3 regions of the Aureimonas sp. AU40 genome follow, and region 1 is predicted to be linked to each of the others. Evidence: predicted binding sites of a transcription regulator. Region 1 holds the regulator's gene; each other region holds the start of a gene.
What was found. Region 1 encodes PhoB, which activates phosphate uptake and scavenging genes when phosphate is short. Its sites were predicted from a motif close to TGTCATNNANCTGTCAT; they were not measured.
Positions count from the first base shown of each region.

Region 1 (9,863 bases):
CCACTCGAAGGTCCGCGCGCGCGAAGGTGGCAAACAGCGGATTGTCGTGGGTCTCGGCCATGGCGATACTTCTCGTTGGCATGGACAATGGAGGGAACGGCGGCGCGAAGGCGGCCGGAGCGGCAGGCACAATAAGCCCGCGCGCAACGCGCTGCCTATACCATGGCCGGGGCGCGAATTGTCAACGAAAGCCGAAGTTTCGCCTTTTGCGAGCCTCTATGCTTCCGTAAACGTCGCTCCGCACCCATAAGCTGTTGAAAAGGGGGCGAAACGATTCGCCCGGCGGCGCCCACTCTTGCCGCCCTTCGCACTCGCGTTCTAGAACCCTCTCAGACACCAGATTTCGTGTGGGAAGTCCCGTCGATCCGCAAGGGATCGACAGGGGCTATGGATGACGGCACCGGCCGCCCTCCCGCAGCGACAGAGTACGAGGAGTCTGTTCATGAGTTGGACCGAGGAGCGCATCGAGCTGCTCACCCGCCTTTGGGGCGAAGGTCGAAGCGCCAGCCAGATCGCGGCGGAGCTCGGCGGCGTGACGCGCAACGCCGTGATCGGCAAGGTTCACCGGCTGAAGCTGGACAACCGCCCCAAGGGCGGCGCGGACGAAAGCCCGGCCGAGGCCGCCCCCGTGGCGCCGGTGCGCGTCGCGCCCGCCTTCGAGCCCGCGCCCCAGCCCGTGCCGGTCGCCGCCGCGCCCGTGCCGGAGCCGGTGGCCGCGCCGTCGATCGCGGCGGTGGAGCCGCCCGCCCCGCGCCGCGAGTTCGCGCCCGCGCCCGTCGCGGCCCCTGTAGTGACGCCCGCCTCGGCCCCCATGCAGACGCCGAGCGCAGCGCCGCGCATCCTGACGCCCTCCATGCCCACTTCCGCCCCGCCGCGCGCGCCCATGCCGCTCCGCCAGCCGATGATCCATTCGGTGGGCGCCACGGCCCTGAAGATGGACCCGGACGCCGGCGCCTTCGAGGAGGCCCAGCCATTCGGTCATTCCGAAGGCGGCGAGGTCGTGCCCATGTCGCGCAACCTGACGCTGGTGCAGCTTTCCGACCGCACCTGCAAATGGCCGCTGGGCGACCCGCTGAGCCCGGACTTCCGCTTCTGCGGAAACCATTCCCAGGACTCTTCGCCCTATTGCAAGCACCACGCGCGCATCGCCTTCCAGCCGATGTCGGAGCGCCGCCGCGTTCGCTAAGGGCACGCCCCGGCAAGGCGGAAATGCTTTTCCGAGACATGAGACGAAATCGTGGACCTTGCAGCGTTCCGGCAAGCCGGAATGCTTCAGGCGCTTTTAATCCATCGCGGTTTCGAGCCCGGCCTTCGCGCCGGGCTTTTCTTTGCGCCTGCCTCGCCCCTGCGGCCTCTCTCCCCGCCCTCCTTCTAGAAAGCGTCTCCCGCTCGCGCCTGTCCTGCGTTATGAGGCAAGCCATGCGAGCGGAAGACGCTTTCTGATCCAGGCGCCGGCCCGGCCGGCGCGCGACGCCCCTTTCGAAAAGGCCATGACATGACCGATACCCCCGCCCTTCCCGACCGTCTGGCGATCGACCCCGACAGCCCGTTCCATGACGAGGCGCTGCTGGCGCGCGGCATCGGCATCCGCTTCAACGGCAACGAGAAGACCAATGTCGAGGAATATTGCGTCAGCGAAGGCTGGGTGCGCGTCGCCGCCGGCAAGGCCAAGGACCGCCAGGGCAAGCCGCTGCTGATGAAGCTGAAGGGCACGGTCGAGCCCTATCTGAAGGACGACAGCGCCGAGGGCTGATCGCCCGCCTCCGCCAAACGAAAACGCCGCGAGCAGCCCTTTGGCTCTCGCGGCGTTTCCGTTTCATCATAAGGCGTCGCTTCAGCTCGCTTCGGCCCGCTGCTGCACGGGCCGCGCGGCGGCGGTGAAGTTCTCGTCCAGCGAATAGCCCGCCCCGCGCACGGTGCGGATCGGGTCGCGCTGGCGGCCCCGATTGATGGCCTTGCGCAGACGTCCGACATGGACGTCCACCGTGCGCTCGTCGACATAGATGTCGCGGCCCCAGACGCCGTCCAAGAGCTGCTCGCGCGAGAAGACGCGGCCGGGCGACTGCATGAGGAATTCCAGGAGGCGGAACTCGGTGGGTCCGAGCTTGACCTCGCGGCCGGCGCGGCGCACGCGATGCGTCTCGCGGTCGAGGTCGAGATCGCCCGCCACGAGCTGGCTGGAGATGCGCTCGGGCTTCACCCGGCGCAGCATGGCGCGCACGCGGGCCATGAGCTCGGGAGTCGAGAAGGGCTTCACGACATAGTCGTCCGCCCCGACCGAAAGGCCGCGCACCCGCTCGCTTTCCTCGCCGCGCGCCGTCAGCATGATGATCGGCAGGCGCTCGGTCTCGGGCCGCGTGCGCAGGCGCCGGCAAAGCTCGACGCCGGACAGGCCGGGCAGCATCCAGTCGAGCAGAAGAAGGTCGGGCACGCCCTCCTTCAGCCGCAGGTCGGCCTCGTCGCCACGCGCGATCACGTCGACGTCGTAACCCTCGGCCTCAAGATTGTAGCGAAGGAGGACGCCCAGCGCCTCCTCGTCTTCGACGACGGTGATCCGGGCGCCCATGCGACTTACCCGTTCAGGCCGGTCGAGGGCGAGGCGATCGAGGGCGTCGAGTCGCTCTTGGGCCGCTCGACCTCCATCTGTTTGCCGGTCTTGATGTAGTAGACCGTCTCGGCGATGTTGGTCGCGTGGTCGCCGATGCGCTCGATGTTCTTGGCCGAGAAGAGAAGATGCGTGCAAGCCGTGATGTTGCGCGGATCTTCCATCATGTAGGTCAGGAGCTCGCGGAAGAGCGACGTGTAGAGCGCGTCGATCTCGGCGTCCTGCGCGCGGATCTCCAGCGCCCGCACGTCGTCGCGCGTGGCATAGACGTCGAGCACGTTCTTCAGCTGGCCCAGCGCCAGTTCCGACATGTGCTCGATGCCGCGCACCAGCTGCACCGGCTGCTTGTGGTCGGTCACCGCGATCACGCGCTTGGCGATGTTCTTGCCGAGATCGCCGATGCGCTCGAGATCGTTGGAGATGCGGATGGCGCCGACGATCTCGCGCAGGTCGTGTGCCATCGGCTGGCGCTTGCCGATCGTGAGAACCGCGCGCTCGTCCACTTCGCGCTGCAGCGTGTCGAGAAGGATGTCGTCGGCAACGACGGACTGCGCCAGACCCCAATCGGAGCGGATCAGGGCGGAGACCGCCTGCTCGACCATGCGCTCGGCCTGGCCGCCCATTTCGGAAATGCGACGAAGGATGAATTTCAGTTCGTCGTCGTAGGACGAGACGATGTGATGTTCCATGAAACGAACTCTCCCTGTTTCGCGGAGAACGACTCCCGGCCCGATAAGGCTGCGGGAGCCGGGAGCGAGGTCAGCCGAAGCGGCCGGTGATGTAGTCCTGCGTGCGCTTGTCGTCGGGGTTCTGGAACATCTTTTCCGTGGAACCGACCTCGACGATCTTGCCGAGGTGGAACATCGCCGTGCGCTGCGAGACGCGGGCCGCCTGCTGCATCGAGTGGGTGACGATGACGATGGTGAAGTTCTGCTTCAGCTCGTCGATCAGTTCCTCGACCGTGGCGGTCGCGATCGGATCGAGGGCCGAGCAAGGCTCGTCCATCAGGATCACCTCGGGCGAAACGGCGATGGCGCGGGCGATGCACAGGCGCTGCTGCTGGCCGCCGGACAGGCCCGTGCCGGCGTCGTGGAGGCGGTCCTTTACCTCCTCGAAGAGGCCGGCCTTGCGCAGCGAGGTCACGACGACCTCTTCCAGGTCCGTCTTCGACTTGGCGAGACCGTGGATCTTCGGGCCGTAGGCGACGTTCTCGAAGATCGACTTCGGGAACGGGTTGGGCTTCTGGAACACCATGCCGACCCGGGCGCGCAGTTCCACCACGTCGATCTGCGGGTTGTAGATGTCCTCCCCGTCGAGCGTGATGAGGCCCTTGACCTTGGCACCCTCGACCGTGTCGTTCATGCGGTTGAGCGAACGCAGGAAGGTCGACTTGCCGCAGCCCGAAGGGCCGATCAGCGCCGTCACCTGCCGCTCGTAGACGTCGAGATTGACCTCGAACAGGGCCTGCTTCGCGCCGTAGAAGACCGAGACGTTCTCGCCCTTCATCTTGGTGGCGAGGACGGGCGCGTTGGTCTTCGGGGCGGCGGTCAAATGAAGATTGTCCATCATAAGAAATCCGTTCTTTCCTACCAGCGACGCTCGAAGCGACGACGAAGCAGAATGGCGGTGATGTTCATGACCGCCAGGAAAAGGAGAAGCACGATGATCGCGCCCGACGTGCGCTCCACGAAGGCGCGCTCGGCCTCGTTGGCCCACATGTAGATTTGCACGGGCAGAGCGGTGGCGGGGTCCATCGGCGTCGCGGGGTAGTTGGCGACGAAGGCGACCATGCCGATCAGGAGCAGCGGCGCGGTTTCGCCGAGCGCGTGGGCAAGGCCGATGATCGTGCCGGTGAGAATGCCCGGCATCGCCAGCGGCAGAACGTGATGGAACACCATCTGCATCTTGGAGGCGCCGAGGCCGAGCGCGGCGGCGCGGATCGAGGGCGGCACGGCTTTCAGCGCGGCGCGCGTTGCGATGATGATGGTCGGCAGCGTCATCAGCGTCAGCACGAGGCCGCCGACCAGCGAGGCCGAGCGCGGCAGGCCGAACCAGTTGACGAAGACCGCGAGGCCGAGAAGGCCGTAGACGATCGAGGGCACGGCCGCCAGATTGTTGATGTTCACCTCGATCAGGTCGGTGAAGCGGTTCTTGGGCGCGAACTCCTCGAGATAGATCGAGGCGGCGACGCCGATCGGCAGCGCAAGGGCGAGAACGATCGCCATCATGTAGAGCGAGCCGATCAGCGCCACGCCGACGCCGGCCGTCTCGGCGCGCGAGGAGGCGCCGAAAGTGAAGAGGCCGGTGTTGAAGCGCTGGGTCAGCTCGCCACGGCTTTCCAGCTGGCGGATCCATTCCAGCTGCTGGTCCTTGATAGGACGGCGCGCTTCGGGGATCGACAGGTCGAACTGGCCCTTCACCGCCGAGTCCACGGTGGAGTTGGCGTAGATCCAGATCTCCTGCGTGGTGCCGATGATCGAGAGATCGTCCATCACCATGTTGGCGAGCTGCGCGCGCACGCCCTGCGACAGGAGCTGCGAAGCGGCGGTGATGGCGGCGCGGTTGTTCGGGTCGATGCCGAGTTCCTTCACCAGCGCGTCCTGCACCAGGCGAGGATAGTTCGCCGTGCGCAGCACCGCCGGATCGGTCTTGGCCCGGTCGTTCGGATCGATCACGCTCTTGGAGAAAGTGATCGGCAGGCGGATCTCGGTCTGGAAGAAGGCGGTGTAGCCCTGCCCGATCACCGTCCAGAGCAGGATGGCGAGGAAGATCAGGCCGACGCCGATGGCCGAAAGGCCGTAGAGGCGGAAGCGGCGCTCGGAAGCGTAGCGGCGGCGCAGGCCGATGTCGCGACGGGCCGGACGGGCCGAGGTCGGGATGGCCGACCCTTGGGAAATCGTCGTGTCGCTCATCAGTCGTACTGCTCCCGATACTTGCGCACGATGGCAAGGGCGATGATGTTGAGGATCAGCGTCAGCACGAAGAGCGTGATGCCGAGCGCGAAGGCCACCAGACTCTGCGGCGAGGTGAAGTCGAGATCGCCGGTGAGCTGCGAGACGATCTTGACCGTGACCGTGGTCATCGCCTCGAACGGGTTGAGCGTGATGTTCGCCGCGATGCCGGCGGCCAGAACCACGATCATGGTCTCGCCGATGGCGCGCGAGGCCGTCAGCAGCAGCGCCGACACGATGCCCGGCAGGGCTGCGGGCAGCACCACCTTCTTCACCGTCTCGGACGGCGTGGCGCCGAGCCCCATCGAGCCGTCGCGCAGAGAGCGCGGCACGGCGGTGATGATGTCGTCCGACAAGGAGGACACGAAGGGGATGAGCATGATGCCCATCACCAGACCCGCCGTCAGGATCGACTGCGCCTGGATGAAGCCGACATAATTGCCGGTGAGCAGGCCGTTGATGCTGGCCGAGATGTCGCGAAGGAAGGGGCCGACGGTGATGAGCGCGAAGAAGCCGTAGACGATGGTCGGAATGCCGGCCAGGAGTTCGAGCAGCGGCTTCACCACCGAGCGCACGCGGCTGGAGGCATATTCGGCCATGTAGATGGCGGCGAAGAGGCCGACCGGCACGGCGAAGAGCATGGCCACGAAGGCGATGTAGAGCGTGCCCGCCAGAAGCGGGATCAGGCCGAACTGACCGGCGGCCTCGGAACCGGCGGCGGCGAAACGCGGCTCCCAGACCGTGCCGAAGAAGAAGTCGACCGGGCGGATGCGGCTGAAGAAGTCGAGGGACTCGAACAGCATCGAGCAGACGATGCCGACGGTGGTGAGAATGGCGATCGAGGAGCAGACCACGAGGAAGGTCTTGACCACCCGCTCGACCTGATTGCGGGCGCGAAGCCGGACCGCGATGCGCGACAGGCCGAAGAGAAGGCCGCCGATCGCGAGGACCAGAGTCACGCCTGTCAGGGCGAGCCGGCTCATGTCCTCCATGTGGTTCTTTTCGAGCGCGATGGGGATCATCGCGTCGGTCGCGCCGCCCGGCAACGGAATGCCGCGGCGCTCGAACAAAGGCTGGATGTCAGCGATGCGAGCGCTGGAAAGACCGGCCTGCTCGTCCGACGGCAAGGCGCGGATGCCCTGGCCGAGGGAGCGCACGAGCGAGCGGCCGAGCGAGACCGAGGCGGCCTGCGTGTCGGCCTCGAGGCGGCGCTCGACGGTGGCGAAGATCACTGCCGGCGAGATCGACAGCCAAAGCACCATGACGATCAGGGCGGGCACGACGGCCCAGCAGAAGACGAAGGACCCGTGATAGGTCGGGCGCGAATGCACCTTGGCGCCCGGCGAATCCGGCAGCGCGGCGCCCTTGCGGCAGCCAAGCCCATAGCCGACCAGACCGATCGCCAGGACAATCATAATCAGAGCAAATGCGGACACCGTTCGCCGTCTCCCGGGAGAATCATGAGCAGGCGCCCATTTCACGGGATGGCCGGCTCGCGGTGAATGTGAAGAAGCCGGCCCTTGTCGGGCCGGCCTCCGTCAAAGCTGAGAGATCAGCCCTTGATCGTGGTGCCGGCCTCGAAAGCCTTGCGGGCTTCCTCGCGCTGCGCATCCGGCGCCGGCACGAGACCGTACTGGGCGAGCGGGCCGCCGGGGCCGACCATCTGGTCGTCAAGGAAGAAGTTGACGAACTCCTTCAGGCCCGGAACGACGCCGAGATGCGCCTTCTTGACGTAGAAGAAGAGCGGACGCGACACGGGATACTTGCCGGAGGCGACGGTCTCGACGGACGGCGTGACGCCGGAAACGGTGGCGACCTTCAGCTTGTCCTGGTTCTGCTCGTAGAAGGCCAGACCGAATACACCGACGCCCTGCGGGTTGGCGGCGATGCGGGCGAGCGTCTCGGTGTAGTCGCCGGCGATGTCCACCGCCTTGCCGTCGTTGCGGATCTGATGGCACTGCTTCTCGGCGGCCTTGTCGTCGAGGCCCGAGGTCTTGAAGGCTTCGAGCGCGCCCGAGGCCTTGCAGCCGGCGACGACGGTCTTCTCTTCGAAGACTTCGCGCGTGCCGTGGTTCTCGGCCGGGATGAAGGCGATGATGTCCTGGTTCGGCAGCGAGGCGTCGACGTCAGACCACTTGGCGGCGGTGTTGTCGACGACCTTGCCGTCCTTCACGACCTTGCCGGCGAGCGCCTTGAAGACCTGCTCGGGGGTCAGCGCGAAGCTCGGGCCAGAAGCCGCGGAGGCGAAGACGATGCCGTCATAGCCGAAACGCACTTCCTGGATCTCGGTGACGCCGGCGCCGGTGCAGGCCTTCTTCTCGGACTCCGAGATCGGGCGCGAGGCATTGGCGATGTCGACCGTCTCCGGGCCGACGCCCGAGCAGAACTGGCGGAAGCCGCCGGATGTGCCGCCGGACTCGACCACCGGGGTCGGGAAGTCGGGGAAGATCTCGCCGAAGTTCTGCGCCACGATCTGCGCATAAGGCAGAACCGTGGACGAACCGGCCGAATGGACGGGCTGCGCGCTCTGCGCGAAAGCGGCGCCCGTCGTCATGACGGCAGCGCCCAGGGCAAGGCTGGCGAGAAGGGATTTGCTCACAGGCGTTTCTCCATCGAAACGTTTCGAATGCGAACCGCCGGGCGAACTCGATTCCGCGGCGCTGTTCATGATCGGTCTAGCGGGCCGACGCAACCTATCTATGACAAATCCACATCCGATTTATGACAGCACAACCTTATGATTTATATTGAGATTTTTCGAAGGCCCCCGGAACGCGCAAACGGAAGCGGACCGAGAAGGTCGATCCCTGGCCGGGAATCGAGCTGATCGACAGCCGCGTGTTGTGTCGGATCAGGACGTTTCGCACGATGCTGAGGCCGAGCCCGGTGCCGCGCACGCGTCCGCTTCCGTCCTCCACGCGGTAGAAGCGCTCGGTGAGGCGGGGCACGTGTTCGGGCGGAATTCCCTGCCCGAAATCGCGCACGAAAGCCTCAACCGTCTCGTCCGTCCGCGTCAGGCCGATCTGGATTCGCCCGCCGGCATCGCCGTATTTAAAGGCGTTCTCGGCGAGGTTGCCGAAGACCTGGACCAGCTCGTCATGATCGCCGTTGACCAGCGCCTCGCCCTCCTCCAGCCCGGTCAGTTCCAGGGCCAGGTTCTTCTCGGCGGCCGTGGGCGCGGCCTGCTGGGCGACGACGCGCATCACCGACACGAGATCGGTCAGCTCATTCGCCTCCAACCGCCGGCGCATCTCGATGCGCGATAAGGACAGAAGATCGTCGATCAGGCGCGACATGCGCCGGGCCTGATCCTGCATGATGTCGAGAAACTGGGCACGCGCCTTGTGATCGTCGCGCGCCGGCCCTTTCAGCGTCTCGATGAAGCCGGAAAGCGAGGCGAGCGGCGTGCGCAGCTCGTGGCTGGCATTGGCGACGAAGTCGGTGCGGATGCGCTCCAGGCGGCGCATCTGCGTGCGGTCGCGAAACAGCGCCAGAAAGAAGACCGGCCGCGCCTCGCCGGGCATCGGCATGGGCAGGATGTCCACCGCCCAGGCGCGCTCGGAGGGCGCGCGCTCGGCATATTCGGTCATCTGCGCCTCGCCGCTCTCGATCGACTCGGCCATGGCGGCAATCAGCTCGGGCGCGCGAAAGCGCATCGCGATCGGATCGCCCAGCGCCATATTGCCGAAGGTCTGGATGCCGACCGCGTTGGAAAAGCGCAAGGCGAGGTTGCGGTCGAGCACGAAGGCGGGCTCGCGCATGGCGTCCACCACGCTCTTGACGCTGGCGTTCGGCCAGAGCGGCGAGGACGCGTCGGTCTTTACCGCGTTGCGCTGGCGGGAGGCACGCGCGCCTCGCTGGATCAAGCCGACCAGGGCGGCCAGTGCCAGCGCACCGAGCGCCGGGGGGCGCGCGTCGGGCACGAGATAGGCGATCAGCGCGAGGCCGATCGCCAGGGCGATGAGCGGGAGCGAGACGGCGGCGCGGCGGCGCGAGCCTTCGAAAGGAGGGGCTGTGTCGGCCATGCCGCTGCGATTCACCGCTTCGTTTCCGCATTCGAATGGGACAAGCGACACGCTTCGCACGTTCCCTCGTCAAACGCATGACAGCGACGGCCGACAGCCGAAAGAAGCCGCGGCCGGCCGGCAAAAGATCGCCTCAGCCGAGATCGCGCAGGCGCACGGAATAGATGTCGACGTCGCTCGCCCCGGCGCCCAGACCCGGCGCGATGGCTAGGCTCGTCACGTTGCTGGCCACCGCCGGCACAGTCACGTCGAAGACGAACGCCTCTTCCGGCATGTCGGTGC
Region 1 covers NZ_BBWL01000022.1:45,414-55,276, reverse strand. The annotation lists gene AUL32_RS07530 (aspartate aminotransferase family protein) at 1-61, opposite strand, end outside; gene AUL32_RS26420 (GcrA family cell cycle regulator) at 443-1,186, shown strand; gene AUL32_RS07520 (DUF3297 family protein) at 1,496-1,753, shown strand; gene phoB (phosphate regulon transcriptional regulator PhoB) at 1,835-2,566, opposite strand; gene phoU (phosphate signaling complex protein PhoU) at 2,572-3,294, opposite strand; gene pstB (phosphate ABC transporter ATP-binding protein PstB) at 3,365-4,174, opposite strand; gene pstA (phosphate ABC transporter permease PstA) at 4,192-5,517, opposite strand; gene pstC (phosphate ABC transporter permease subunit PstC) at 5,517-6,992, opposite strand; gene AUL32_RS07490 (PstS family phosphate ABC transporter substrate-binding protein) at 7,109-8,155, opposite strand; gene AUL32_RS07485 (ATP-binding protein) at 8,292-9,581, opposite strand; gene AUL32_RS07480 (hypothetical protein) at 9,715-9,863, opposite strand, start outside.

Region 2 (9,863 bases), on a different contig from region 1:
GGCACCGTCGCCTTCCCAATCGTGCCAGAAGGCCGCCTTTACGCGGCTTTCCTGTTCCGGCCGCGCGAGATAGCGCAGCACCGGCTGAAGCAGCGCCCGGCGCTCCGCATCCGTCCGGTCGCAGCGCGCCTCGGCCGGCTCGGCGCTGCCGAATTCGGTGAGCCAGCAGGGGCGCCCGGCGAAGGCCGGCGTTCCGCAGGGCTTCAGGTCCTGTTCCAGAAGCGCCACGCGCTCGGCCTCGTCGCCGCGTTTCAGGCGCAGCGGCTCGTAGAGATGGACGCCCACCGCGCCCACCGTCTCGAACACGCCGGCTTCGCTCAGAAGCGCGCGAAAGGCGTCGGGGGAAAGCAGCGTCGCCCCGCGCTGGCGGACATAGGCGTCGTTCACATCCGCCAGCCCGCCGACGAGCAAGGGCGCGGCGGACTCTGACTGCGCCAGCCGGGCGGCGACGCGGCGCGCGCTGTCGGCATAGAGCGCTATGCCCGCGCGCAGGGCCTCGGCCTCGGTAGCGGACAGGGCGCCGAGATCGGCGGCGACACGGCCCTTGCCGGCGGGCTGGAGGGCGAGATCGCCATTGTAGCCCGACCAGTTCATCTCGTTGCCGAGCTCGAGCCCGAGAAGCTTCGCTCCGCTTTCCTGCACCGCCTGAAGCAACGCTGCCGCCTCGGCCTCGACGCGGGCCGGGTCTAGCGTGGAGAGGCCGTAGGCGGGAAAGAACCCATCCCGCGCCGGCCGGGCGGTCGTGCCCTCGCGCGCGGTTTCCGCCCCGGTCAGCGGCAGGGTGACGAGCACCGCGACGTCGCGCCGGGCGGCCTCGGCCAGGGCGCTGCGGGCGCCGTCATAGGGCGGCTTCCAGCCAAGGCGGATGCGCTGGAACCCGGCGCGCTCCACGGCATCCAGCGTCGCTGAGATTTCCGCTTGCTTCTCGCGGCCGAGATTGGGCGTGCCGACGCCAAGGAGCGGGGCGGCCGAAAGGGGCGAGCCGGCGACGAGCGCCAGAAGAGCGGCGCCGATTGCGAGAGGCCGCGCGCCGATCATGTTCCGATCCGCATCGCGATGTCGGCAAAGCGCGCCCAGGCGAAATCGGCCTGGCCCGGCCGCGCCATTCGCGTGGCGAGGAAGAGGCGGACAGGCTCGCTGCGCGGCGCGCGAGGCCCGGAGCGGGCGAGAACGCTGAGCGAACCCGGCGTGCGCGGCCCCGCCGCCACCCAGGATGAGGCGCCTTCGCCCGGCTCGGGCCGCGCCTTTCCCGACAGAAGCAGCTTCGCCCGCTCGGCGTCGGGCGCCAGCACGGCGGCGAATTCGACCTCGCGCGAGCGCGGATTGGCGACGCGCAACTGGGCGCGCGCTTCCAGAACCAGGCGGCCGGGCGGCAGCGGCAGCGAGGCCAGCGTCAGGCCCTCGGCCAGCGGATGGCACTCCACCGCCCGCTCGCCCGGCAGGGGGCGCACGGCGGTGAATTCGAACGGCGCGTCCTCGCGGTTCACATGCTCGGCCTGGACCAGGAGCGTCGGCGACAGCGGCAGGCCGGCGCCCGCCTCCGCGAAGAGGGGGCCGGGCGCGGCCGAGAAGGGCAGCGCGCCGCCCGGCAGAACGGGCGAGCCGGTCCAAAGACGCAGCTCCATGGCGGCCGGCAGGATCGCCTTGTCCTCGGCGCCCCCGGAGCGCAGCCGGAAGCGGCGCACCGGCATGTCCTCGCCGCCGCCCAGCGTCACGCCCGCGCCCTCCGGCCCCTCGACCGCCAGACGCAGTTCCAGAAGGCGCGGCGCGCCCGAGGGCTCGCGGTCGAGCGCGAAGGCCACCCAGCCGGGCGCCAGCCGGTCCAGCGGCAGGCTCCAGCGCGACAGGCTGCTGTGGTCGTTGAGTGCGACGAGATCGAGATGAAGCCGGGCGCCCGGCCGGGCGTCCACGGCGTGGAGCCGCAGCTCCACCGTGCCGAGACCGCTGCTGGCGGCCGGCAGGAGCTGGGCGACGCCCTCGCTCCCGGCGGACACGAAGACGCGGCGATCCTCCCGCTCGGCGCGGGAGCAGAAGACGAGGGCGGCGGCCTCCCGGGGATGGGCGAGATGGCGCTCCAGCCCGGCGAAATCGTTCTGCCCGGCCTCATTGGCGCGGCGCAGGATCGACAAGCGGCGTAGTGCCTGCGCATGGGCCGCCGCGCCCTGCCGGATGCGAGCGTCCAGCGCCTGGCAAAGGCTGGAAAGCTCTGCCAGCGGATCGCTGGGTTGTGCCGCCGGCTCCGACGAAACCGGGCGAGGCGGGTGGATTTCGGACGCGACAGCCACCGGCGCCGGGCTCGGCGCGACAAGGAGGGGCATTTGCGGAGTCGCGAGATCGCGTTCTGGCAAAGCAACCAGTGACATCGTCTGCCTCGTCGAAGCTGAATAGATCGGCTCATCGGCCGCCGTGGAATGTATTATCGCTGGAATATTGGGTTATTATCAATACGTTTATCAGTAAAAAATGCAGTCGCTTTTTCTTGTTGCAACGCAGTGAGTTAGCTCCTGCAAATTACCATTCGCGCCGGCGTGATTAACCTTGGTTAACCATGCGAGTGGCAAGGGTTGGGGAGGCGCCGGAGCGGCTGGCCGAACCTGACGGTTGCAATTGCCAGGCAAAGCCGCACGGTGCGCGCTTCGTCGCGGCTGCAACCCGGTCGAGGTCGGCGGACTTGTCCTCCCAAAGCGGCGCACGGCGCCGATCCTCAGGCAAGGGACAGACGTATCGGATGGCACGGTTCAGCGACAAGGTGGTCATCGTCACGGGTGCGGCGTCCGGCATCGGCGAAGGCGCCGCACGGCGTTTCGCCAGCGAGGGCGCCAAGCTCGTTCTCTGCGACAAGGAGGAGATGGAGCTCAAGCGGGTGGCGGCGAGCCTCAGTGCGGCGGATGTCGCCATCCAGGTGGGCGACGTCTCCGATGGCAAGGCGTGCCAGTCGCTGGTCGATCTCGCGCTCGATCGCTTCGGCCGGCTCGACATTCTCGTCAACAATGCCGGCGTCGATCATCTCGGCAAGCTGGACGAGGGAGACTTTTCCGCCTTCACGAAGGTGATCGAAAGCGATCTCTACGGCGTCGTGCAGATGAGCCGGACGGCCATCGCGGCCCTGCGCCAGTCCAAGGGTTCGATCGTCAACGTCTCGTCCGTCTCGGGACTGGGCGGCGACTGGAACCACAGCTTCTATTGCGCCGCCAAGGGCGCGGTGACGAACTTCACCCGCGCTCTAGCCATGGACGAGGCCAAGGCCGGCGTGCGGGTGAACGCGGTGAACCCCTCGCTGACCTACACCAAGCTCACCGAGGGCATGAGCGAACAGCCCGAACTGATCGCCGCCTTCGAGGCGCGCATTCCGATGGGGCGCGGCGCCGAGCCGGACGACATCGCCGGCGTCATCGCCTTTCTGGCGAGCGAGGACGCCCGCTTCGTCACGGGCGTCAACCTGCCGGTGGACGGCGGCCTCACCGCCTCCAACGGCCAGCCGCCCTTGAGTTGATGGCGGATTCGACCCTCGCCCTCAGCGCGTCGAAAGCGGTAGGGGCGGAGGCGGCTCGGTGGAGCCGGGGCCGAGCGAGCGCTGGACCATGACGCTGTCGGCCCAGCGGCCGTAGCGATAGGCCACCGCCGGCAGGTGGCCGACGCGCTGGAAGTCGAAGCTCGCGTGAAGCGCCAGCGAGGCGGCGTTGTCCGAGTCGATATAGCCGATCATCTGCCGGAAGCCCGCCGCCGCGCAGGCATCGATCAGCCCGCGCATCAGGAGCCGGCCGAGGCCTCGGCCGAGATGCTGATGATGCACGTAGATCGAATGTTTCACGGCGTAGCGATAGGCCGGCCGCTTGCGGAACTGCACGACATAGGCATAGCCCACCACCTCGCCGCGACGGGTCGCGACGAGGTGTGGCATGCGGCGGTTCTTGAGGTTCTTGCGCCGGTCCCGCAGATCGTCGGGTTCCGGCGTCTCGCTGTCCTCCACCCCGGCCTCGACCCCGCGATGGATATGCCGGCGATAGATCGCCAGCATGGCCTCGACGTCGGAATCGCGCGAGGGGCGGATCGCGATCTCATTCTCCTGATCCATGGACGGGCTCGAAACCTTTGGTCTTATTCCGCGACGACATAGGTGTGGAGCTGCACGCGGCCCGCCTCGTCGGTTTCGCGGTAAACGCCCTGGATTTCAACCTCGAAGCCGGGGAACGTGTTGAACGAGGATTCGAACATCTTGAGATAGTCGATCATCGGCTGGGCGCGCTCGCTCAGCCGCTCGCCCGGCACGATGGTCGCGATGCCCGGCGGATAGACCACGAAGGGCGTGGTCGCGATGCGCCCGGCGATGGCGTCGATCGGCAGATAGTCGACATCGTTGCGCACGAGGCAGCGCGCCGCGTCGTGCGGCGACATGGCGATCTCGGGCAGGTGCTCCGCCGAGAACTGCATGGCCTGCAGGGCGCTGACATTGGCGGCGCGGAAGAAGCGATGCATGGAGGCGCAGAGATCGCGCACCCGCACGCCGGCATAGCGATGGGCCCGGCGGCGGTAGAATTCCGGGATGACGTCTTCCAGGGGTGCGTTCTCGTCGTGCAGCCGCTTGAATGCGACGAGGCCGGAAATCAGCGTGCCGGCCTTGGAGGCCTCGACACCCGGCGTCAGCAGGAAGAGAAGCGAGTTCAGATCGTTCTTCTCCGCCACGATCCGGTTTTCGCGTAAGTATTGAGCGACGACGGGGGCGGGAATGCCGTGCTCGCCATAGGCCCCGTTGGCCCCGTCGAAGCCGGGCGTCAGAAGCACCAGCTTGTTGGGGTCGGTCATGGCGAAGCCCGGCTCCATGTCGCGGAAACCGTGCCAGCGGGCGTCCGGCGAAAGCTGCCAGAAGGCCGGATTGGTGGCGAGCTGGTCGGTCGACACGCTTTCCCAGGGCACGACATGGGCTGCGCCCGGCCGCGCCGCGTCGGGAATCGACACGGTGTCGGGCACGAAGGGCTCGAAGAACCAGCGCCGCTCCGGCCGCTGCTCCTTCTCCTCGAACTCGCGGCGAACGGCGCGGATCTTCTTGCGCAGCTCGATGCCGAGGCGGATCGTGTCGTCCCAGAGCACTTCGCCCGAGCGGCCCTTCATCATCTGCGCGCCGACGTCGAGCGAGGCGAAGAGGGGATAGAATGGCGAGGTGGAAGCATGCTGCATGAAGCTCTCGTTGAAGCGACGATGCTCCACGCGCCGCTTCTGGCCCTTGATGTGCCGGTCCTTGATGTGGATCTGCGACGCCTGGGAGAAGCTCGCCAGCTGCTTGTGGGTGGACTGCGTGGCGATGATGCCCGGCGCATCGGGACCGAGATCGGCGAGTCCCATGGCGAAGCGCCCGGCATAGAGGGGGTGGAACTTCATGAAGCCCGCCCAGGCTTCGTCGAACAGGATGTATTCGCACAGATGCCCGATCCGCTTCAGGATCATCTCGGCATTGTGGATCGTGCCGTCATAGGTGCACTGCTCCACCACGGCGACGCGGAAGGGGCGGGGCTTCTTCCAGGCCTCGGGGTCCTTCACCAGCGGATGGGTGCGGATGCGCTCGCGCAGCGCCGCCTCGTCCAGCGAAGCAAAGTCCATCGGGCCGATCAACCCGTAGGAATTGCGCGCGGTCGGAACATAGACCGGGATGCCGCCCGAGATCAGCAATGCGCCGTGATGGGCGGCCTTGTGGTTGTTGCGGTCGAACAGGACGAGGTCGCCGTCCGTCACCAGGGCGGCCAGCGCCACCTTGTTGGAGGTGGAGGTGCCGTTGAGGACGAAATAGGTCTTCTCGGCGCCGAAGATCTTCGCCGCTTCCTTTTGCGCGGCGAGCGCCGGCCCCTCGTGGGTCAGGAGATCGCCGAGATCCAGCACCGAATTGTCGAGATCGTCGCGGAACACCGCCTCGCCCAGATGCTCCATGAACACCCGGCCGATCGGCGAGCGGCTGTAGAAGACGCCGCCATTGTGACCCGGGCAGGTCCAGAGCTGGTTGCCCTCCTCGGCATAGTCCACCAGCGCGCCGAAGAAGGGCGTCTTCAGCGTCTCGGCATATTGCTTGAGGCGGCTGATGAGGTTCTTGGCGATGAAGGCCGGCGTTTCCTCCGACAGGAAGACATAGCCGTCGATGAAGTCGAGCACCTCGACCGGCACGTCCTCGAAGCGCTTGCGGCGGATGAGGAGGATGATCGGGAAGTCGAGCCCGCGCCGGCGCATCAGGTTGATCAGCGCGGCGGTCTTGCCCTCCAACCCCTTCTTGCCCCAGTCCACCATCATGCAGCCGATGGCCGCGTCCGTCTGTACGGAGATGGCAGCGTCTTCCAGCGTGCGGGCGCGCACGACCTCGAAGCCGGACTTTTCGATCTCGTCGACGATCTGGTTGTACCGGGCGCCTTCCAGGTCGTCGGCGTCGAAGGAAGGCGTGGCGAAGAGGAAGGTAAAGCGTCTGAAATAGTCCATGAGGCACCCGGTTCGTCGTGGCGCGGACTGTCGGTGCGTTTCATGACAGGACCAAGACAGTCCGCCATTTCAGCCGCCAAGCGCCCGACAGGGCCGATGGGAAAAAGGGAAGGGGGAGAAGGGCGGGACGCCCGGCGGGGCGACGCGCGCCCGAAAACGAGACGGACCCGGCGCGCCGCGAGGCGCGCGGGTCCGCTCGCGATGGAGAAGGGTTTCAGCCCTTGCTGGTCTGCGCCGGGGCGGCGGGCCGGTTCCCGATCATGCGCCAGTTCTTGTAGAACAGCGACTTCATCTGGTCGGCGATCATCGAGACGCCCGAAAGGAGCGCACCGAGGAAACCCGGCACCGGGGTCGGCCGGATCACGTCCATGAAGACATTGTAGCGCCGCGCGTCCACCTCGTTCACCGAGCGGTGAAACAGCGTGTCGTCGAAAATATAGAGCGGGTTGTCGCGCCAGAGATGGCGCGCGCCGTTGCACTCGATGAAGACGCGGTCGCTGTCGGCCGGCTTGAGATTGAGCAGCACGCGCAGCGTCAGGCGCAGCGGGCCGTAATGCCAGGTGGTGGATTCCTTGCCGGAAAAGACCGAGACCGCGATCGTCTTGACGTATTTGAACTCGCGGTTGAACTCCGGCACCGTGTCGATATTCGGCTTGCCGTACCAGCGATAGACATACATGCCCCGCCGCCCGTCATGGAACTTGGCGTCGATTTCGCTCGTGATCTCGTCGCGCCGGGTGCGGAACGTGTCCAGCACGGTCTCGATCTCGGCGCGCCATTCCGGCGGGAAGTCGCCCAGGGTGTAGACGCCCGGGTTGCGGCGGCTGAGGCGATCCACGAACAGGTTGAAGGGCGAGAGAAGCCAGGTGAGAATGCCGTTGCCCATGAAATAGCGGCTGACGAGGAGGCGGTTCTTGCCCTTGTTGCGCGATACGTCGATCGCGCCGCAGACGAGCCAGAACGCCGTCAGGATGGGCACGAACCACAGAAGCAGCGCCAGAACGGGAATCGCGATGGCGGCGCGGCGAAGCGCCTTCTTCTGGCCCTTGGTCATGGAATGGGTCCGCCTGCTATCCGAATCGGTTCGGCATAACGCACATTTGATTGTGGCGCGCGCAAGAGCTCCCTGTCGCGGCTCCGCAATTTTTTCGCAGGCGTGGCGGGCAGGTCGCCGCGGATGCCGGAGAGGGCCTCGCAAGCCTGCTAGCGCACGGCTTTCAGCACGTCCGCCAGCCCGAGGGTGGGCGCGGCGGGGCGCGTGAGGTCGAGACTGTTGCCGAGCAGTTCGACATGACGCCGCATCAGATCGGCCGCCGCCTCGCCCTCGCCCCGTGCGAAGCAGCCGACGAGCGCGTGATGGGCGTGGTCGTCGCACAGCGCTTCGCGCCGCGACCAGTAGAGCGCGATCACCAGCGAGGAGCGCGACATCAGCTCGCCCAGTATGCGCGCGAGCACGCTCTGGCCGGCGATCTCCGCGATCAGTCGGTGGAACTCGGCGGACTGGAACAGCGCGGCGTTGGCGTCCCCTATCGCCAGCGCGCGGTGCTCGGCTTCGATCGAGGCCTCCAGCCGGGCGAGGGCGGCCGGAGTCATTCTGGCGCTCGCGAGCCGCGCGATCTGCGGCTCGATCAGTGCGCGCGTCTCGAAGATCTCGCGCGCTTCCTCCGGCGTCGGCCGCGCCACCCGCGCGCCCTTGTTACGCTCGATGATCAGGACGCCGTCCTGCGCCAGGGTCTGCAGCGCAGAGCGCACCACCGTTCGGCTGACGCCGTAGACCTCGGCCAGATCCTCTTCCGCCAGCCGCGTGCCGGGGTCGATCCGATGATGGACGATCGCGCTCATCAGCCCGTCATAGATCGGTTTCCAGGACGGGACGGGCGCCTTGCGCCCTTTCTTGGCGGGGGGAGGGGTCGCGATGTCCTGGGCGGTCATGGGATTCGGGGGCTTTGATACGGGATGACCTATCGTCGCATGGGGCGCGTGTGCGGCAAAGATGCGATCCGATACAATATCTGTATACAATTTCAGCAGAAGGGCGACTTTCCGGGCGACCGGTGGCGAGCTGCCTCCCGCTCTCGCCCGCCGCAACCCCGGCAGGCCTGCCCTTCACGAATTGGAAGGGATTGGCACGCGGTTTGCAAACACTCCAACCGGACGGGTTTGGAGCAGAGCATGGCGCAGGGCGATCTGGAACTGGTGCAGCTGACCAAGCGCTACGGCGCGACGGTGGCGGTGGACGCGATCGACCTGCGCGTTCCCGCCGGCAGCTATTGCTGCTTCCTCGGGCCGTCCGGCTGCGGCAAGTCCTCGACGCTGCGCATGATCGCCGGGCACGAGAGCGTTTCGGGCGGCGATATCATCCTGGGCGCCGGCAACATCACCGACCTCGCCCCGGCACGGCGCGGCACGGCCATGATGTTCCAGAGCTACGCGCTGTTTCCCCATCTCACGGTTCTCGACAACATCGCCTTCTCCCTGAAGATGAAGGGCGCCTCCAAGGCCGATCGCAATGCCAAGGCGCGGCGCGTCATGGATCTGGTCGATCTCGGCCGGTTTGAGACGCGCATGCCGGCCCAGCTTTCGGGCGGGCAGCAGCAGCGCGTGGCGCTGGCCCGCGCCCTCGTCACCGATCCCGGCATCCTGCTTCTGGACGAGCCGCTGTCGGCGCTCGACCCGTTCCTGCGCCTGAAGGTGCGCACCGAGCTCAAGCGCCTGCAGCGCGAGCTCGGCATCTCCTTTCTCCATGTCACCCACGGGCAGGACGAGGCCATGGCGCTCGCCGATATCGTGGTCATCATGAAGGACGGGCGCATCGAGCAGGCCGGCAGCCCGCAGGACGTGTTTCACCGGCCCAAGACCGCCTTCGTCGCCCGCTTCATGGGCGGGCACAATGTCCTGACCCTCGACGGCCGCCCCGTCACCGTGCGCGCCGACCGGGTGCGCCTGGGCGCCGGCAACGCCGAGGCGCGCACGCTGAGCGGCGAGGTGCGCGGCGTCGAATATGGCGGCGCGACCGTCACCGTGGTTCTGGCCGCCGGCGAGGCGGGCGAGATCACCGCCGTGATCCCCGAAGAGCAGTTCAACGCGAGCCCGGCCGCCCTCGGCGAGGCTTGCCGCATCCATTGGGCGCGGGGCGAGGAATTCGCCCTTCAGGCCGCCTGATCCACCCAACCCACCGTCCTTGCAACCGGAGAGCCTACGCATGACCGATCCCGTTCAGCCCGCCGGCCTGTCGCGCCGCTCCTTCCTCAAGTCCGGCTCGGCCGTGGCCGGCTTCGCCTTCGTGGGCGGCGCCTCCGTCACCGGCTTTCCCTTCGTCTCCGGCGCCCGCGCGCAGGAGGCCAAGACGCTGCGCTATCTCGGCACGGCGGTGAACCAGTCCAAGGAAATCGCCGACAAGGTGAAAG
Region 2 covers NZ_BBWL01000004.1:24,271-34,133, forward strand. The annotation lists gene AUL32_RS01750 (hypothetical protein) at 1-1,038, opposite strand, end outside; gene AUL32_RS01755 (DUF6212 domain-containing protein) at 1,035-2,318, opposite strand; gene AUL32_RS01760 (SDR family NAD(P)-dependent oxidoreductase) at 2,729-3,493, shown strand; gene AUL32_RS01765 (GNAT family N-acetyltransferase) at 3,515-4,075, opposite strand; gene AUL32_RS01770 (Orn/Lys/Arg decarboxylase N-terminal domain-containing protein) at 4,099-6,456, opposite strand; gene AUL32_RS01775 (aspartyl/asparaginyl beta-hydroxylase domain-containing protein) at 6,671-7,510, opposite strand; gene AUL32_RS01780 (GntR family transcriptional regulator) at 7,660-8,388, opposite strand; gene AUL32_RS01785 (ABC transporter ATP-binding protein) at 8,629-9,618, shown strand; gene AUL32_RS01790 (ABC transporter substrate-binding protein) at 9,659-9,863, shown strand, end outside.
Region 2: AUL32_RS01770 (Orn/Lys/Arg decarboxylase N-terminal domain-containing protein) is a predicted target of PhoB. The motif match lies at 6,499-6,515, and genes of this name have one in related genera.

Region 3 (9,863 bases), on a different contig from region 1:
AGATAAAGAAGAAACAGGACGAAGACCGAGGTCAGCCGCGCGTCCCAGACCCACCACGTTCCCCACATGGGCCGGCCCCAGACCGAGCCGGTGAAGAGGCACAAAAACGTGAACACGGCGCCGATCGGCGCGGCGGCGCGGATCGAGACTTCGGCGATCGGATGGCGCCAGACGAGAAGGCCGAGCGCCGAGGCCGACATGACCGTCCAGCCCATCATCGCGATCCAGGCGAAGGGCACGTGGATGAAGAGAATGCGCACCGTCGCGCCCTGCTGATAGTCCTCCGGCGCCCGGAGGCCCATCGTCAACCCGATGGCCAATAGGCCCAGCGCCACGGCATAGAGCCAGGGCTGGAGGCGGCCCGACAGGTCCAGGAACCGCGTCGGGTTGGCCAGAAGCGCGAAGCGCGAGGGGCGGGCGGCAAGATCGCTCATAGGGCCTTTCTAGAACGGTTCGCAGGCGGCGGCAAACCGCCTCGCTTGCCGGCGGATGTGCGCTTTCAGCGCGCCTGGACGCGCAGCGCCATGCCGATCGAGGCGGGCATGACGGGCTCGAAGCCGAACTGGGCGTAGAGATGCCGGGCGTCGCCGTCGGCGATCAGGCTGACATAGGCGCTGTCCGGGGCGTTTTCGTGAAGCCAGTCCATCAGCGCGGCGAAGATCGCCTTGCCGATCCCCCGCCCCTGGTGCGCCGGCTCAACCGCCATGTCCACGATCTGGAAGAAGGCGCCGCCATCGCCGACCACCCGGCCCATGGCGACGGCCCGGCCTTCGAAGCGCACCACCACGGCGTGGAGCGTGTTCGGCAGCCCGCGCCGGGCGGCCTCCTCGCTCTTGGGGCTGAGGCCGGATACGGCGCGAAGGCGACGATAGTCGTCGGCCTCCGGCGTCTCGCGATGGAAGGAGTAGAGCGCGGGGTCGAAGCGAGGCATGGGTCTCTCGTCGTTCAGTCGGCGGATTGGCGAAGGGCGAGCGCGGCGGCGAGCGGGCCGAGCACGCCGTAGAAAAGCGTGAGGGCACAGAGGATCAGGAAGGGCGCGCGAAACGGCGCGAGGTCACCGATCGCCCCGTTGGTCGCGGCGACGCCGAAGATCAGGACGGGAATGGCGAGCGGCAGGGTGAGCACGGAGACGAGCACGCCGCCGCGCGGCAGACTGGCCGCCACAGCCGCGCCCACCGCCCCGATCAACACCAAAGCGGGCGTGCCGACGAGAAGCGTCAGCGCCGTCGCGCCCAGCGCCAGCGGCGGCAGGGCCAGGAGCAGGCCGAGAAAGGGCGCGGCGAGCACCAGCGGCAGGCAGGACGCGACCCAGAGCGCGGCGGATTTGGCCAGCACCACCAGCGGCAGCGGCAGCGGGCCGGCGAGAAGCAGGTCGAGCGTGCCGTCCTCGCGATCGGCCTGGAACAGGCGGTCGAGCGAGAGAAGCGTGGAAAGCAGCGCGCCGATCCAGAGAAAGGCCGGGCCGATGCGCGACAGGAGCTGGAGATCCGGCCCGACGCCGAAGGGAATGACGGCCACCACCGCCAGAAAGAACACGACGCCCGGCGCGCCGCCGCCCGACCCCGAGAGAAGCAGCGCGAGGTCGCGCCGAAACAGCGCGCCCATCAGCCGATCGCCTCCCAGGTCTCGTCGCTCTCGATGGATGATTCGAAATCGGCCGCTGTCGAGGGCGCCGGAGGCTCAAGACGGAGCGTGCGCGCCTCGGGCCCAAGATCGAGCGGCTGATGGGTGGCGGCGAGAATCAGCCCGCCCTCGGCGAGATGCAGCCGGCAAAGCCTGGCGAAACCGTCCTGCGCCTTGGCGTCCAGCGCCGTGGTCGGCTCGTCCAGCAGCCAGAGCGGGCGATGCGCGACGAGAAGCCGGGCGAGCGCGGCGCGGCGAGCCTGGCCGGCGGACAGATCGTGACAGCGAAAGGGCACAGCGCCGGGAAGGCCGACCGCCTCAAGCGCCTCTCGCGGCGACAGCGCCCGGCCGCCGAGATAGCTTTGCCAGAAGCCGAGCTCGGCGCCCGCCGTGCGCCCGCCCTTCAGGGCGTTGCGATGGCCGAGATAATGGGCGATTTCGGATGCGGAGCGGGCGGGCTCGCCACTGGCTCCGGCGAAACCCTCGACGCGAACCGCACCCGCCAGCGGCGGCAGGAGGCCGGCCAGCGTGCGCAGGAGGGTCGACTTGCCGGCGCCGTTCTCGCCGGTAACGAGCACGGCCTCGCCGGGGGCGAGCGCGAGGGTCAGGGGCGGCACCACGAGCCGGCCGGCCCGGCCACAGGCCAGCCCTTCGATCACGAGCCTGCCCGCCACGCCGGAACCACTCCTCAATCTTCCCGCGCTATGACAGGCGCCGAACATCCCGAAGCTTCGTTGTGGAGAGGCGGGAGACGAAAGGCAAGCGGCAGAACGGGATCGTCCGTCACCGGGCAAGGGGTCGTGATCGGCGAAGATGGAGCGAAGCGGGAGCGCCGGGTCGATTGCGACGCGGCGAATGCGCGAAGCCCCTTTATAGCGATTACAAACTTGCCTATAAGGCGCTCACCCACTCCAGCGACCGGCGTGGATCACATAGCGCCGATCTCACGTGCCCCGCCTCCCCGGCGAGGACTGAGGCGGACGGGCGGAAATGGTCGCACCCGCATTTTCCGAAGCACGCTTTGGCGTGCCGCGGTCGTTCGCCTTTCGGACATTTTTTGGTTCGAGAAGGAACGAGAACCCTATGTCCCACCCCGACAGCTTCAAAAGCCGCAAGACCCTCTCGGTCGACGGGAAGCCCTATGTCTATTTCGACCTGAAGGAAGCCGAGCGGAACGGCCTTTCGGGTGCCTCGCGCCTGCCCTACTCGATGAAGGTCATTCTCGAGAACCTCCTGCGCAACGAGGACGGCCGCACGGTTCTGGCCGACGACATCCGCGCCGTGGTGCAATGGCTGAACGACAAGGGTTCGGCCGGCCACGAGATCGCCTATCGCCCGGCCCGCGTCCTGATGCAGGACTTCACCGGCGTTCCGGCGGTGGTGGATCTGGCCGCCATGCGCGACGCGACCGCCAATCTCGGCGCCGACCCCAAGAAGATCAACCCGCTCGTGCCCGTCGATCTCGTGATCGACCACTCGGTCATGGTGGACTATTTCGGCAAGCCCGATTCGTTCGAGAAGAATGTCGGCGTCGAGTACGACCGCAACGGCGAGCGCTACACGTTCCTGCGCTGGGGTTCGGGCGCCTTCCAGAACTTCCGCGTCGTGCCTCCCGGCACCGGCATCTGCCACCAGGTCAATCTCGAATACCTCGCCCAGACCGTCTGGACGAAGGAAGAGAACGGCGAGACGATCGCCTATCCCGACACGCTGGTCGGCACCGACTCGCACACCACGATGGTCAACGGCCTCGCGGTTCTGGGCTGGGGCGTCGGCGGCATCGAGGCCGAGGCGGCCATGCTCGGCCAGCCGATCTCCATGCTGATCCCCGAGGTCATCGGCTTCCGCATCGACGGCAAGCTGCCCGAGGGCACAACGGCGACCGATCTCGTGCTCACCGTCACCGAGATGCTGCGCAAGAAGGGCGTCGTCGGCAAGTTCGTGGAGTTCTACGGTCCGGGCCTTGCCAACCTCACGCTGGAAGACCAAGCGACCATCGCCAACATGGCGCCGGAATACGGCGCGACCTGCGGCTTCTTCCCGGTCGACAAGGACACGATCGCCTATCTCGAGGCGACGGGGCGCGACAAGCACCGCATCGCGCTGGTGGAAGCCTATGCCAAGGCTCAAGGGATGTTCTTCGACGCCTCGTCGGAAGAGCCGATCTTCACCGACACGCTCTCGCTCGACCTTTCCACCGTCGTTCCCTCGCTCGCCGGCCCCAAGCGCCCGCAGGACCGCGTCGCCCTCACCGAGGCCGCGCCGAAGTTCCGCACCGCTCTGACCGAGCTGCAGGGCGGCCGCAAGAAGAGCGAGCTTCCCGCTTCGACCGGTGATTCGCGCTTCATGGACGAGGGCGCCACGCAGCCCGGCCAGACGCCCGAGACCGTGCGCCACCCCGTCGAGGGCGCGGACCACGGCATCTCGGACGGCGACGTCGTGATCGCCGCCATCACCTCCTGCACCAACACGTCGAACCCGAACGTGCTGGTCGCCGCCGGCCTCGTCGCCCGCAAGGCGCACGCGCTCGGCCTCAAGGTGAAGCCCTGGGTGAAGACCTCGCTGGCCCCCGGCTCCCAGGTCGTCACCGAATATCTCGAAAAGGCCGGTCTCCAGACCGATCTCGACGCGATGGGCTTCAACCTCGTCGGCTACGGCTGCACGACCTGCATCGGCAATTCCGGCCCGCTGCCGGAGGCGATCTCCGAGGCGATCAACAAGAACGACCTCGTGGCCGTCTCGGTGCTTTCGGGCAACCGCAACTTCGAAGGCCGCGTGAACCCGGACGTGCGGGCGAACTATCTCGCCTCGCCCCCGCTCGTCGTCGCCTACGCCATCGCCGGCTCGATGTTCGTGGACATCACCAAGGAGCCGCTCGGCCAGGACAAGGACGGCAAGGATGTCTTCCTCAAGGACATCTGGCCGACCACGCAGGAGATCAGCGAGATCGTCCGCAAGACGGTGACGCGCGATCTCTTCGAGAGCCGCTATTCCGACGTCTTCCGGGGCGACGAGCACTGGCAGAAGATCGACGTGTCGGGCGGCCTGACCTACGAGTGGGACGACCGTTCGACCTACGTGCAGAACCCGCCCTATTTCGAGGGCATGTCGATGACGCCGGAAGCCGTCACCGACATCAAGAACGCACGCATCCTCTCGCTCTTCCTCGACTCGATCACCACCGACCACATTTCCCCGGCCGGCTCGATCAAGAAGAACGGCCCGGCGGGCGAATATCTCGTCTCGCATCAGGTGCGCCCGATCGACTTCAACTCCTACGGCGCGCGTCGCGGCAACCATGAAGTCATGATGCGCGGCACCTTCGCCAACATCCGCATCAAGAACCAGATGGTTCCGGGCGTGGAAGGCGGCATCACCAAGCACTTCCCCTCGGGAGAGCAGCTGGCGATCTACGACGCGGCGATGAAGTACCAGCAGGACGAAGTGCCGCTGGTCGTCTTCGCCGGCAAGGAGTACGGCACGGGCTCGTCGCGCGACTGGGCGGCCAAGGGCACGGTTCTGCTCGGCGTTCGCGCCGTGATCGCGCAGAGCTTCGAGCGCATCCACCGCTCCAACCTCGTCGGCATGGGCGTCGTGCCCTTCGTCTTCCAGGAAGGCACGAGCTGGCAGACGCTCGGTCTCGTCGGCGACGAGACGGTGACGATCGAGGGCCTGACCGAGGTCAAGCCGCGCCAGACCATGAACGCCGTCATCACCCGCGCCAATGGCGAAGTGCTGACCGTTCCCCTGCTCTGCCGCATCGATACGCTGGACGAGCTGGAATACTTCAAGAACGGCGGCATCCTGCACTACGTGCTGCGCCAGCTCGCCGCCTGAGGTCACGTCCCATCCGCCCGGCCCCTTCGCGGGCCGGGCGTCTCATTTCGCCGCCGCTCCTGCACGCAGGGGCGGCGGCGTTTTCATGCGCGCACCCTCGCGCAAGCTTCACCCTCAATTGAACGGGGGAAGGCTCGCGTTCCCTGGGGTTCCTCCCGCATGGTCCCATCTGTTTTCGGGCAGGCCCCGAAGCCGAGGAGACCCCGCCCCATGACCCCGCCGAGCCTTGCCGCCCTGGCCTTCGCCGCCGCCGCGCTTGTGAGCGCCCCCAGCGCGCGCGCGGATGAGAGCGGCGCCGAGGCGACGAGCCGGACGGTGCGCGGCATCGTGGAGCTCTTCACCAGCCAGGGCTGCGCCGAATGCCCCAAGGCCGACGCGGTTCTCTCGCGCCTTGCCGCGCGGCCGGACTACGTGGCGCTGGCCTATCACGTCGATTATTGGGACTATATCGGCTGGGAGGACCCGCTCGGCTCGCGCCGCAACGCCGAGCGGCAGAAGGGCTACAGCAAGGCGATGCGGCTGGGCGGGCTATCGACGCCCCAGGCCATCGTCAACGGACAGGCTGCGCTCGGCGGCGCGGACGAGGCGGCGATCGAGCGCGCCGTCGGCGCCGCACCGCTGCCGGGCGCGGACGGCCAGCCCACCATCGAGATGCGCCTGTCCGGCGACACGCTGAGCCTTCGCGTCGCCGCCGGTCCGCAACCGGAAGGCGCCCGCCCCCCGGCGCTGATCCTGGCGACCTATGCCAAGACCACCAGCACGCAGGTCGCGCGCGGCGAGAACCAGGGTCGCCAGCTTCTCAACACCCATGCCGTGCGCGACTGGCGCGCGGTCGGGGTGATCGGCCCGGACGGGCGCCTGTCGGTGGACATGCCGCTTGGACTCCTGGCCGATCCCGACGCCGAGGCGGGCGGCTGCGTCGCGCTGATCCAGGCGATGGACAAGGACGACCGGCCGGGCCGCATCCTGGCGGCGGCGGCACTGCGCTTCTGACGTTTCTTCGAGCGACTCCCCAATCGGGAAAACATCCCTTTTTACAAGAAGATAGCGCCAGCTTCCTAGACCCGGGGCCTGAATCGCCCTCGGACGCGGCTGCGCACAAGCCACGTCCGGCGCGCCGCAAGCCTTGCCCCGGCATGGCGGTCCCGTTGCAACGCCCTTCGCCCGGTCCCATTTCCATGACAGGATGATGAAGCGCCGCGCCTCCCCCGCGCCGCGCCTCGGAGGGACAGCGATTGACCGAACCTGCAGCCGAACGCTCCGCCTCGCTGATCAATCTGGCGGAGGTGCGCAGCGCCAACAGCCTGCCGATCGTCAGCTTCGACCGCCACGAACTGGGAGAGATCCTTCGCATCTACGGGCGCATGGTGGCGGCCGGGGAATGGCGGGACTATGCGATCGACACGCTGCGCGACCGCGCCGTGTTCTCGATCTTCCGCCGCGCCTCGGAAATGCCGCTCTTCCGCATCGAGAAGGACCCCAAGCTCGCGCGGCGCCAGGGCGCCTACAGCGTGCATGCCGCCGGCGGCCTCGTCATGAAGCGCGGCCACGAGCTGTCGCAGGTGCTGCGCGTCTTCGATAAGGCGTTGAAGCTCACAGAAAGCTGAAGACACGTCTCGTCGGCGGGCCGGTTCGGCCAGGATGGCCGCGCGCCGGCCCGGCCGGGGAGCGGCGCGATGTCGCTGGTCATACCGGCCAATGGTCCGGCAGCCCGAACCCGCAGTGAAATCGGGGGGTCGGCGGCGCGCCTGTCATTCCGCCCCACAAGGCCGGCTCTCCCGAGGGTGAGATTCAACGCTTCTTCACCATCCGGATTGAGGCGGTGGATACCGTTGGTCCCCTATGGCTTTCGGTATGGCAGCCTTCATCCTTCTCGCATCGCAGCATTCCCTCGGATTCGTCCTGACGGCCGCCGCCATCTGCGTGGTGGCAGGTTGGCTTCTGGCGGTGCTTCTGGATGCGGCCGAGGCGGGCGAAGGTGCGGTTCGCCGCCGCTGGCAATGGGCCGTGGCGGCGGTGGCCGGGCTCGGCGTCTGGACCACGCATTTCATCGCCATGCTCGGCTACCGCGCCGATCTGCTGCTCAGCTACAACGGGTCGGAAACGGCCCTGTCGGCCCTCATCTCGGTTCTCGCCGTGGGCGTGCCGCTGGCGCTTTCGGTCTCCTTTTCGTCGCTCCGCGCGCGGGTTCTCCTCGGCGCGCTCGGGGGCTTGGGCATCGGCGCCATGCACTATGCCGGCATGTCCGCGATCGAAGGCTGCTCGCAGGCGATCGCGGGACCCGTGGTGGTGCTCGCCTACGGCATGGGCGGCCTGTGCCTTGCGACGGCTCGCGGCCTGCCCCGCGCGATGCGTCATCCCGCCCTGGTCTGCCTTCTCGTCACACTCGGGGTCTGCGGCGCGCATTTCATCTCGATCGCCGGCGTCTCGCTCATGCCTCATGGCGACCGACTGGCGATCGCGGGCGAGAACGTCACGCTCAGCATCTTCACCGCCGCCGGCGCCGTGGTTCTCTTCGTCGGCGCCATCCTGGCCCTGCTGACGGCGCGGCGCTTCGAGGAGCAGAAGCTCGCGCACGCGCAGATTCTCTCCACAGCGCTTCACAACATGTCGAACGGGCTGGTCTTCATCGACAACCAGAACCGGATCGGCCTGTTCAACACGCGCTTCCTTGAGCTGTTCGCCCTGGGCGAGCGTTCCCTCAGCAACGGCATGTCGGTCCTGTCCTTTCTCAGCGTGGTCGGGCGGGCCAACAACTGGTCGGCCGACAAGCAGACCGACGTGAACCAGCGCATCCTGGAGCGCATTCGTTCCGGCACGCTGCGGCGCACGGAATGCGCCATGTCCGGGGGGCGCATTCTGGAAATCGAAAGCCGCCCGGTGCAGGGCGGCGGCACGGTGCTGATCTTCGACGACGTGACGAGCACCCGAAAGGCGCAGCAGCAGATCTCGCATATGGTCTTCCACGACCCGCTGACGGGCCTCGCCAACCGGCGCGGCCTGCAGGCGCGTATGGAGGCGGGGCTGGAGCCCGCCGAGCGGTGGCATCTCCTGCTTCTGGATCTCGATCGCTTCAAGCCGGTGAACGACACCTATGGCCATGCGATGGGCGACCAGCTCCTCGTGCAGGTCGCCGGGCGCCTTCGGGTGATCCTGGCCGAGGCCGACTTCGTCGCCCGCATCGGCGGCGACGAGTTGGCCATCCTCCTGGCGGGAGACGCCGCGACGGCGCGCGAAACGGCGGAAGGCATCGTCTCCACGCTGTCCGTGCCCTTCATGGTGGGCGACACGATGCTGTCCATCGGCTGCTCGATCGGCATCTGCGGCGCGCACGAGGCGGCCGACGCCGACCTTCTCATGCAGCAGACCGACATCGCGCTCTACGAGGCCAAGCGCCAGGGCCGTGGCTGCGCGGTCGCCTATCTCTCCGGCATGATGGAGGCGGTTGCTGAGCGCAACCAGCTGGAGCGCGACATGCGCCAGGCGCTGGCGCAGGGCGCCTTCCACCTCGCCTACCAGCCGCTCCTTTCGCTTTCGAGCGATGCGGTGATCGGCTACGAGGCGTTGATCCGCTGGAACCATCCCACCCTCGGCCCCATCTCGCCCGCGCGCTTCATTCCGCTCGCCGAGGAGATCGGCCTGATCGTCGGGATCGGCGAATGGGTGCTGCGGGAAGCCTGCCGCGAGGCCGCGACCTGGGACAGCGCGCTGCACATCTCGGTCAACGTCTCGCCCGTGCAGCTGCGCTCGCCGCAGCTCATGGCGCATGTGACGCGGGCGCTGGCGGCCAGCGGCCTGACGGCGGCGCGGCTGGAGGTGGAGCTGACCGAGACCGCCATGGTCGAGGACGGTCCGGCCATCGCCCATATGCTCGCCTCGCTGCGGGAGATGGGCATTCGCGTGGCGATGGATGATTTCGGAACGGGCTTCTCCTCGCTCGCCCATCTCCGCGACTTCCCGCTCGACCGGATCAAGATCGACCGGTCCTTCGTGGCGAGCGCGGACACCGATGCGAACTCGCTGGCGGTGCTCACCGCCATCGTCCAGCTCGGCAGGGCGCTGTCCATCCCGACGCTGGCGGAAGGCATCGAGACGGAAACGCAGCTGGCGCTCCTGCGCCGCATCGGCTGCGACGCCGGCCAGGGCTATCTGCTCGGTCGCCCCGAGCCGCGCCTGCGAGAGAGCCAACCGCTCGTCGCCGACGCGGCCTGACACCCGGCCTCCCCCGCCCTCACAGCGAGCGAAGCCGGCGCGCGGGGTTCAAGCCGCGCGAGGCGTGGCCGGGGCGATCAAAGCCTCTCCGACTACGACAGGGTGCCGGGATAGACGCTTTCGTCCGGGACCGTGCTCTTGCCGCCGTTCAACGGGTACTGCATCAGCACCGTGTCGATCCAGCGGCCGAA
Region 3 covers NZ_BBWL01000039.1:30,629-40,491, reverse strand. The annotation lists gene AUL32_RS12910 (heme ABC transporter permease) at 1-434, opposite strand, end outside; gene AUL32_RS12905 (GNAT family N-acetyltransferase) at 500-931, opposite strand; gene ccmB (heme exporter protein CcmB) at 946-1,605, opposite strand; gene ccmA (heme ABC exporter ATP-binding protein CcmA) at 1,605-2,297, opposite strand; gene acnA (aconitate hydratase AcnA) at 2,707-5,460, shown strand; gene AUL32_RS12885 (DUF1223 domain-containing protein) at 5,671-6,453, shown strand; gene AUL32_RS12880 (DUF2794 domain-containing protein) at 6,729-7,067, shown strand; gene AUL32_RS12875 (bifunctional diguanylate cyclase/phosphodiesterase) at 7,315-9,672, shown strand; gene AUL32_RS12870 (GNAT family N-acetyltransferase) at 9,765-9,863, opposite strand, start outside.
Region 3: AUL32_RS12880 (DUF2794 domain-containing protein) is a predicted target of PhoB. The motif match lies at 6,639-6,655, and genes of this name have one in related genera.